Linked DNA regions of Alicycliphilus denitrificans K601. The main gene of each other region encodes a partner of the protein of the gene in region 2 in a complex. Links are inferred from orthologs where the notes say so. Each region holds a gene or a part of one and is shown on either strand. Other genes may lie near its edges.

The links. Proteins that work in one complex are often made in the same cells at the same time.
Region 1: the proteins of dapF (region 2) and ALIDE2_RS04455 are in contact, whole or in part, in a solved structure (PDB 5YGU), measured with the Escherichia coli proteins. The link is inferred for Alicycliphilus denitrificans K601 from one-to-one orthologs.

What each region holds. Positions count from the first base shown.
Region 1 is NC_015422.1:931,144-935,133, reverse strand. The notes cover bases 1,039-3,990. They hold ALIDE2_RS04455 (RNA pyrophosphohydrolase), read left to right. Parts: upstream 1,039-2,153; coding sequence 2,154-2,828; downstream 2,829-3,990. Other genes in these bases: proB (glutamate 5-kinase), read right to left, coding at 2,852-3,990; ALIDE2_RS04460 (proline--tRNA ligase), read right to left, coding at 1,039-2,052. In the rest of the region: ALIDE2_RS04465 (lytic transglycosylase domain-containing protein), read right to left, coding at 1-310; more of ALIDE2_RS04460, read right to left, coding at 307-1,038. UniProt on the Escherichia coli protein: Master regulator of 5'-end-dependent mRNA decay.
Region 2 is NC_015422.1:4,261,594-4,265,691, forward strand. What follows is about bases 1-2,838. They hold dapF (diaminopimelate epimerase), read right to left. Parts: upstream 1,940-2,838; coding sequence 1,061-1,939; downstream 1-1,060. Other genes in these bases: ALIDE2_RS20250 (tyrosine recombinase XerC), read right to left, coding at 1-275; ALIDE2_RS20255 (DUF484 family protein), read right to left, coding at 369-1,064; ALIDE2_RS20265 (MBL fold metallo-hydrolase), read left to right, coding at 2,015-2,838. Also shown: more of ALIDE2_RS20265, read left to right, coding at 2,839-3,709; ALIDE2_RS20270 (RNA pseudouridine synthase), read left to right, coding at 3,702-4,098. UniProt on the Escherichia coli protein: Involved in the succinylase branch of the L-lysine biosynthesis and in the biosynthesis of the pentapeptide incorporated in the peptidoglycan moiety. Catalyzes the stereoinversion of LL-2,6-diaminopimelate (L,L-DAP) to meso-diaminopimelate (meso-DAP).

The sequences.
Region 1 (3,990 bases), 3.3 Mb from region 2 along the record:
CGCGCTTGGACTCGTACCAGACGGTCTGCAGGAAATCGCGGCGCACCTCCCAGTCCGGCTTGCTGCGGCGCAGGCGGTCGCTCATGGCGCCCAGCCAGCGCAGGTAGACGAGCCGCGCCTCGGTGGTCACGAACAGCGGCTCGGGCGGCGCGAGATCGGCCACGGCGGAACTGAGCGCCGTGCGCACGGAATCGACGAGCGGCTCCTCGAGCTGTCCCCCCGCGTGCGCCGCGGCCGGCAGGCCCAGCCACGCGGCCGGGCCACCGGCCAGGGCCGCCAGACATGCGCGGCGTCGCACGCCGGCCGTCATGCCGCCACGCGCTCCTTCACGTGAGCGAGGATCTCCGCCACACCCACCTTGGTGGCGCCGGCGTCGCGGCGGTGCAGGTATTCCACCTGGCCTTCCTTGAGGCCCTTGTCGCCGATGGTGATGCGGTGCGGCACGCCGATCAGCTCCCAGTCGGCGAACATGGCGCCCGGGCGCTCCCCGCGGTCATCCAGGATCACATCGATCCCGCTGGCCAGCAGCTCGCCATGCAGCTTCTCGGCCACCGCCCTCACCTCCTCGCTGCGGTCCATGCCGATGGGGCAGATCACCACGGTGAACGGCGCGATCGCGTCGGGCCAGATGATGCCGCGCTCGTCGTGGTTCTGCTCGATGGCCGCCGCCGGCAGACGCGTGATACCGATGCCGTAGCAGCCCATCTCGAAGAAGGCCGGCTTGCCGTCCTCGCCCAGGAAGGTGGCGTTCATGGCCTTGGAATACTTGGTGCTCAGGTAGAACACGTGGCCCACCTCGATGCCGCGCTCGATGGCCAGCACCCCCTTGCCGTCGGGCGAGGGATCGCCCGCGACCACGTTGCGCAGGTCGGCCACGGCGTCGGGCTCGGGCAGGTCGCGACCCCAGTTCACGCCGGTGATGTGGAAGTCTTCCTCGTTGGCGCCACAGATCCAGTCGGCCATCAGCGCTACCTCGCGGTCGGCGACGACCTGGACCGGCTTGCGCAAGCCGATGGGGCCGAGATAGCCGGGCTTGGCGCCGAAGTGCGCCTCGATCTCGGTCACGGTGGCGAAGCGGAAGCCCTTGTCCAGCCCCGGCACCTTGGAGACCTTGATCTCGTTCATGTCATGGTCGCCACGCAGCAGCAGCAGCCAGACCTGGCTCTTGACGATCTCGCCGGCCTCGTTCGTCTCGTCGGTGGCCAGCACCAGCGACTTCACGGTGGTCTGGAGCGGCACGCCCAGCAGCTCGGCCACCTCGGCGCAGGTGGCCTTGCCCGGCGTCGGCGTCCTGGTCATGGGCGCAGCCGCGGCGGGACGCGGGCCGGCGGGCGCCAGGGCCTCGGCCTTTTCCATGTTGGCCGCGTAATCGCTCGCGGGGCAGTAGACGATGGCGTCCTCGCCCGTGGCTGCGATCACCTGGAACTCCTCGCTCAGGTCGCCGCCGATGGCGCCCGAATCGGCCGCCACCGCGCGGTAACGCAGGCCGAAGCGGTCGAAGATGCGCCGGTAGGCCTGGGCCATCGCCTGGTAGCTGGCCTTGGCGCCCGCCTGGTCGCGGTCGAAACTGTAGGCGTCCTTCATGATGAATTCGCGCCCGCGCATCAGTCCAAAGCGCGGGCGGCGCTCGTCGCGGAACTTGGTCTGGATCTGGTAGAGGTTCCTGGGCAGCTGCTTGTAGCTGCGCAGCTCCTGGCGCGCGATGTCAGTGACCACTTCCTCGCTCGTCGGCTGGATCACGAAGTCGCGCCCATGGCGGTCCTGGATGCGCAGCAGCTCGGGGCCCATCTTCTCGAAGCGCCCCGTCTCCTGCCACAGCTCGGCGGGCTGCACCACGGGCATGGTGCATTCCACGGCGCCCGCGCGGTTCATCTCCTCGCGCACGATCGCCTCCACCTTGCGGATGACGCGCAGACCCATGGGCATGTAGCTGTAGATGCCTGCCCCCAGCTTCTTGATGAGGCCGGCCCGCATCATGAGCTTGTGGCTGACGACCTCGGCATCGGCCGGAGCCTCTTTCAGGGTGGAAATGAAGAATTGGGAAGCTTTCATCGAACTTTTATCGGACGCGCGCGGCAACTGTGGGTGCTTCGCTTGCCGCGTACAGGGCAGCGTGCATAATGACCACAGTTTTAAAGAATCGGGGTTAGATTATGCTCGACCGGGACGGCTTCCGCCCAAACGTCGGCATCATCCTGCTCAACCAAAGAAACCAGGTATTCTGGGGCAAGCGCATACGCACCCACAGCTGGCAGTTCCCTCAAGGCGGCATAGACCGCGGAGAAAACCCGGAGCAGGCCATGTTCCGGGAACTGCACGAGGAGGTGGGCCTGCAGCCCAACCAGGTACGTGTGATTGCCCGCACCCGGGACTGGTTGCGCTACGAGGTGCCTGACCGGTACATCCGCCGCGATGCGCGCGGCCACTATCGCGGACAGAAACAGATCTGGTACCTGCTGCAACTGCTGGGCCACGACTGGGACCTGAACCTGCGCGCCACCGACCACCCCGAGTTCGACGCCTGGCGCTGGAACGACTACTGGGTGCCGCTGGACGTGGTGGTCGAGTTCAAGCGCGGCGTCTACGAAATGGCGCTCACCGAGCTGGCGCGCTTCCTGCCGCGCTACGACCAGCGCAACCGCTACCTGCGCAGCGGCATGCGCGCGCGCGATCCCGAAGGCGGCGGGCAGGCGCCCATGCAGCGCGCCGGCTCCCTGCTGGTCAAGCCCGGAATGGAGCTGCCGCCCGGGGCCAGTTTCGACCCCGACCCGCAAGGCGGCATGCCGGCGCCGCTGGCGGACGCCCCGCACGGCTCGCCACGCAAGTAGCGGGCGGCGGGGCCAGGCGCGGGTCAGTTGCCGGACACCACCATGTTGTCCCGGTGCACCATCTCCGGCTCAGCCGCATAGCCCAGCAGGCGCTCGAATTCGGACGAGGGCCTGCGGCACAGCAGGCGCGCCTCGGCGCTCGCGTAATTGGCCAGGCCGCGGGCGATCTCCGTGCCGCCAGCGTCGCGCACGGCGATCACGTCGCCACGCACGAAATCCCCCTCGACCGCGACCATGCCGATGGGCAGTAGGCTCTTGCCTTCATCGCGCAGCTTGGCAGCCGCGCCCGCATCCACGGTCACCGATCCGCGCAGCTGCAGGTGGTCCACCATCCACTGCTTGCGCGCCTGCTTCTTCTGCGTCTGCGCAACGAGCAGCGTGCCGATGGGTTCGCCCTGCGCCAGGCGCAGCAGCACGTCGGGCTCGCGCCCCCAGGCGATCACGGTGGATGCGCCCGAGCCCGCCGCCCGCCTCGCCGCCACGATCTTGGTGATCATGCCGCCCTTGCCGATGCTCGAACCCGCGCCGCCGGCCATCACCTCCAGCGCCGGGTCTCCCGCCTGCGCCTCGTGCACGAATTGGGCCCCAGGGTCGCGGCGCGGGTCGGCCGTGTACAGCCCCTTCTGGTCGGTCAGGATGACGAGGACGTCCGCCTCCACCAGGTTGGCCACCAGGGCGCCCAGGGTGTCGTTGTCGCCGAACTTGATCTCGTCCGTGACCACGGTGTCGTTTTCGTTGATCACCGGCACCACGCCCAGGCGCAGCAGGGTCAGCAGAGTGGAGCGGGCGTTGAGGTAGCGCTCGCGGTCGGCCAGGTCGGCGTGCGTGAGCAGCACCTGCGCGCTGCGCATGGCCTGCTCGCGCAGCTTGGTCTCGTACATCTGCGCCAGACCCATCTGCCCCACGGCGGCAGCGGCCTGCAGCTCGTGGATCTCGCTGGGGCGGGCGGACCAGCCCAGCCGCTTCATGCCCTCGGCGATGGCGCCGCTAGAGACCATGATGACCTCGCGCGGCTCGCCGCCCTCGCCGCGCACCAGGGCCGCGAGCTGCCGGCTCCACTCCCCGATGGCGACCTCGTCCAGGCCCCGCCCCTCATTGGTGACTAGGCTGGACCCCACTTTGACAACGATGCGACGCGCGTCGCGCAAGACACTGGAAACCA
Region 2 (4,098 bases):
CAGGCGTAGAAGCCGCGCCAGCCCGAGAGGATGAGCGCGATGCCGCGCCCGCTGCGCCCCGCCGCATGCATCTGCGCGACGAAGCGGCGGACGTGCGCGCCAGTGAGCCGCAGGAGCGGCAGCCCCGCGTCCGCGGCAAAGGCCGCCAGCCGCTGCAGGTCCAGCGTGTAGAGCGTGAGCGTGCGCGCGGCCAAGCGCTTTTCCACGCGCACGTGCTCCAGGTACTGCAGCGCCTCGGGCGGCAGTTGCGGGGGCTGCGGAGTTTCAGGCTGCATCGGATTTCATAGCTGCTAGCGCTTACCAATCAACGGATCCAGCATGAAAACATACTGAAACCTGCTGCCAGCAAGCGTAGGCAGCCCCATTTTTCAAAGCAGCCGCGACAGTGCCGCGCTGGCCAGCTCGGCCATGCGCGCGAGGAATTCCGTGCCCATGGTGGCCTCGAAGCGGTGCGGATCGGGCGACCCCAGCACCAGCAGGCCGAAGGCGGGCTGCTCGGCGCTGTCGATGGCGCCGCGCCGCAGCGGCAGCAGGGCCAGCGACTGCACCTGGCCGGTCTGCGCCAGCCAGGCCGTGGCCTCGAAGCCCAGGTTGGGGCCGCAGAACGGCATGGTCAGCGACGAGGCGAAGGAGCGCACGTCCTCGCTCACGCCCTGGGCGAACGGCTGCCCGGCATGCCCGGGCGCCATGCCCCACAGGCGCAGTGCGACCTGCGGCACGTCGAACAGGGCCTGCATGCCCTGCTCCACGGCCTGCGGCAGCGCGGCCGCGTCGCGCTCGGCCAGCAGCCGGCGCGACCACTGGTGGATCTTGTCGGCGATGGCGGCGTTCTCGTGGCCGTGGCGCACCATGTCCATGACGCGGTGCTCCAGGCCCTTGATCTTCTCGCGCAGCATCTCCGCCTGGCGCTCGTGCAGGCTCACGGCGCGCTGGCCGTGCGGGCTGGTGATGGTGACGCTGGCCAGCAGCTCGGCGTGGCGCTCGAAGAAGCCCGGCGTGTTGACCAGGAAATGCGCGATGTCGTCTTCGGTGATGGGAGAAACGGGGGAGGAGGAAGAGGTCATGGTGTCTCGGGAATGTCGATCTGGCCTTCGAAAACGGTGGTGGCGGGGCCGGTCATGAACACGGGGTCTTGCAGCCCGCCGGCCCAGGCGATGGTGAGCAGGCCGCCGCGCGTATGCACGTCCACGCGCGCGTCGAGCAGGCCCAGGCCGATGCCCGCGACCACGGCCGCACAGGCGCCCGTACCGCAGGCCAGGGTCTCGCCCGCGCCGCGCTCGTACACGCGCAGGCGCACCTCGGTGCGGCCCACGACCTGCAGGTAGCCCGCGTTCACGCGCTGCGGGAAGCGCGGGTGGCCCTCGATCAGCGGGCCGGTGCGGGCCACGGGGGCGCTGTCCACGTCATCGACCAGTTGCACGGCATGCGGGTTGCCCATGGACACGGCCACTATCATTACGGTAGCTTGCGGCGCTTGTCCATCCAGCGCCAGAGGCCATTTTTTTACAGAACCCTGCGGCACGGGCACGAGGCCCGCGGTGTCGAACGGCAGGCGCGCGGGGTCGAGCACCGGGCGGCCCATGTCCACCGTCACGCGCCCGTCGGCGGTGAGCTCGGGCGCGATCACGCCGGCCATGGTCTGCACGCGGATCCGGTCCTTGGCGGTGAGCCCCTTGTCGCGCACGTAGCGCGCGAAGCAGCGCGCGCCGTTGCCGCACTGCTGCACCTGGCCGCCGTCGGCGTTGTGGATCAGGTATTCGAAGTCGATGCCCTCGGCGGGCGAGGGGCGCACGGTGAGGATCTGGTCGGCCCCCACGCCGAAGTGGCGGTCGGCCAGGAAGCGGTACTGCGCGGGCGTGAGGCCCAGGCGCTCCCGGGTCTCGTCGAGCACCACGAAGTCGTTGCCCGCGCCCTGCATCTTGGTGAAGCGGATCTGCATGGCGCGATTATCCGCCGCGCACGCATGCGGGCGGGCGCCGCCACCTGGCGGGCCGCTCTTGCCGATAATGCGGCGATGCCACGCCAGAACCAACAGCTCCACCCCCACCGCGAACCCGCCACCCCCTTGGACGCAGCCACAGTGCTGCTGCTGCGCGACGCGCCCCAGCCCGGCGGCGCGAGCGCGCTGGAGGTGCTGATGACGCGCCGCTCGGACAAGGCCAGCTTCGTGCCCGGCGCTTACGTTTTCCCCGGCGGCGGCATCGAGCCGCAGGACGCCGACCCCGCCAGCCACGCCCTGGCCGACCACCGCCCGGCGCAGGACGCCGCGCGCCTGACCGACGCCATGGCCGCGATCCGCGAGAGCTTCGAGGAGCTGGGCGTGCTGCTCGCGCGCCGCGCCGACGGCAGCTGGGCCGACGCCGACGACATCGCCGCCCTGGAGCGCAAGCCGGCGCCCGGCACCACGTTCGCCGCGCAATGCGCCGCGCGCGGCCTGCGCCTGGCGGCCGACGCCGTGTACCAGCTCGCGCACTGGACGGGCGACCGCAACCTGCCCAAGCGCTTCGCCGTGCCCTTCCTCGTGGCGCGCATGCCCGCGGGGCAGGAGCCGGTGGCCGACGAGTCCGAGCAGTTCGAGCCCGTGTGGGTGCGCCCGGCCGACGCGCTGGCGCGCCACGAGGCGGGGCAGTTCTTCATGATCTTCCCCACCATACGCACGCTGCAGCGCCTGGCGCAGTTCGCCGACGTGGACGCCGTGCTGGCCGCCGTGGCGGGCGAGAAGCCCCTGTGGGTCAGCAGCCCGCGCTCGGGCCTGCTCGGGGGCAAGGAGGCGCGCTTCATGGAGCACGAGCCGCCCTACGGCGAGCTGGCCCTGGTCACGCCCACGGGCCGCAGCGAGCATGCGCTGGACTGGCAGAGCGAGACGCCCGTGCCCCTGCTCAGGAACGTGCAGCGCCTGACCGCGCCCAACCCCGGCGTGATGACCGGCCCCGGCACCAACAGCTACCTGGTGGGCGACCCCGGCACGGGCTACATCGCCATCGACCCCGGCCCGGCCGACCTGGCGCACCTGGAGCGGCTGTGGCGCGCCGCGGGCGGCGATATCCGCATGATCGCGTGCACCCATTCGCACGCCGACCATTCGCCCGGCGCTGCGCCGCTGCAGGCCATGGTGGCGGCGCACGGGCGCCCCAAGCCGCCCATCCTGGGCCTGCCCTCGGCCCCCACGGCGCGCGCGGCCAGCCAGTTCACGCCCGACCGGGCGCTACAAAGCGGAGAGCTCCTGGCGCTTACCGGACAAGCTCCGGAGGGCAGAATCACCCACACTCTTGAGGTGGTGCACACCCCCGGCCACGCGGCCAACCACCTGTGCCTGCTGCTGCGCGAGGACGGCCTGCTCTTCTCAGGCGACCACATCCTGAACGGCAGCACCACGGTCATCGACCCGCCGGACGGCAACATGGCCGACTACCTGGATTCACTGGACCGGCTCGACGCCTTGTGCGCCGTGCACGGCGTGGAATTCATCCTGCCCGCGCACGGCTACGTGCTGGGCGAGGCGCGCGCCGCGATCGCGCGCCTGAAGGCCCACCGCCTCGCGCGCGAGGCCAAGGTGCTGGCCGCCATGCAGGCCCTGCCCGAAGGCAGCATGGACGACTGGGTGCGCCTGGCCTACGACGACGTGCCGCCACGCATGTGGCCCGTGGCGCAGCGATCGCTGCTCGCGCACGTGGAGCGCATCCGCATGCTGGAGCCGGGCAATGACTGAAGCCGGCGCGGGCGAGGCCGTGCGCCTGGCCAAGCGCGTGGCGCAGCAGCTGGGCTGCTCGCGCGCCACGGCCGAGCAGTACATCGAGGGCGGCTGGGTATCGGTGGACGGCCGGGTCGTCGAGGAGCCTGCGGCGCGCGTGGCGCCCACGCAAGCCGTGGCCCTGGCACCCGACGCCAACCTGCTCGACCTGCGCCCGGTCACCCTGCTGCTGCACCGGCCCGCCAATGCCAACGCGCAGGAATTCCTGCGCGCCGAACGCCACGCGGCCGAGCTCGACCGGCCCGGCACGCGCGTGCTGCGCCGCCACCTGCGCGCGCTCGAATGCGCAGCGCCGCTGCCCGCCGGCGCCAGCGGACTGACGGTCTACACGCAGGAGCGGCGCATCG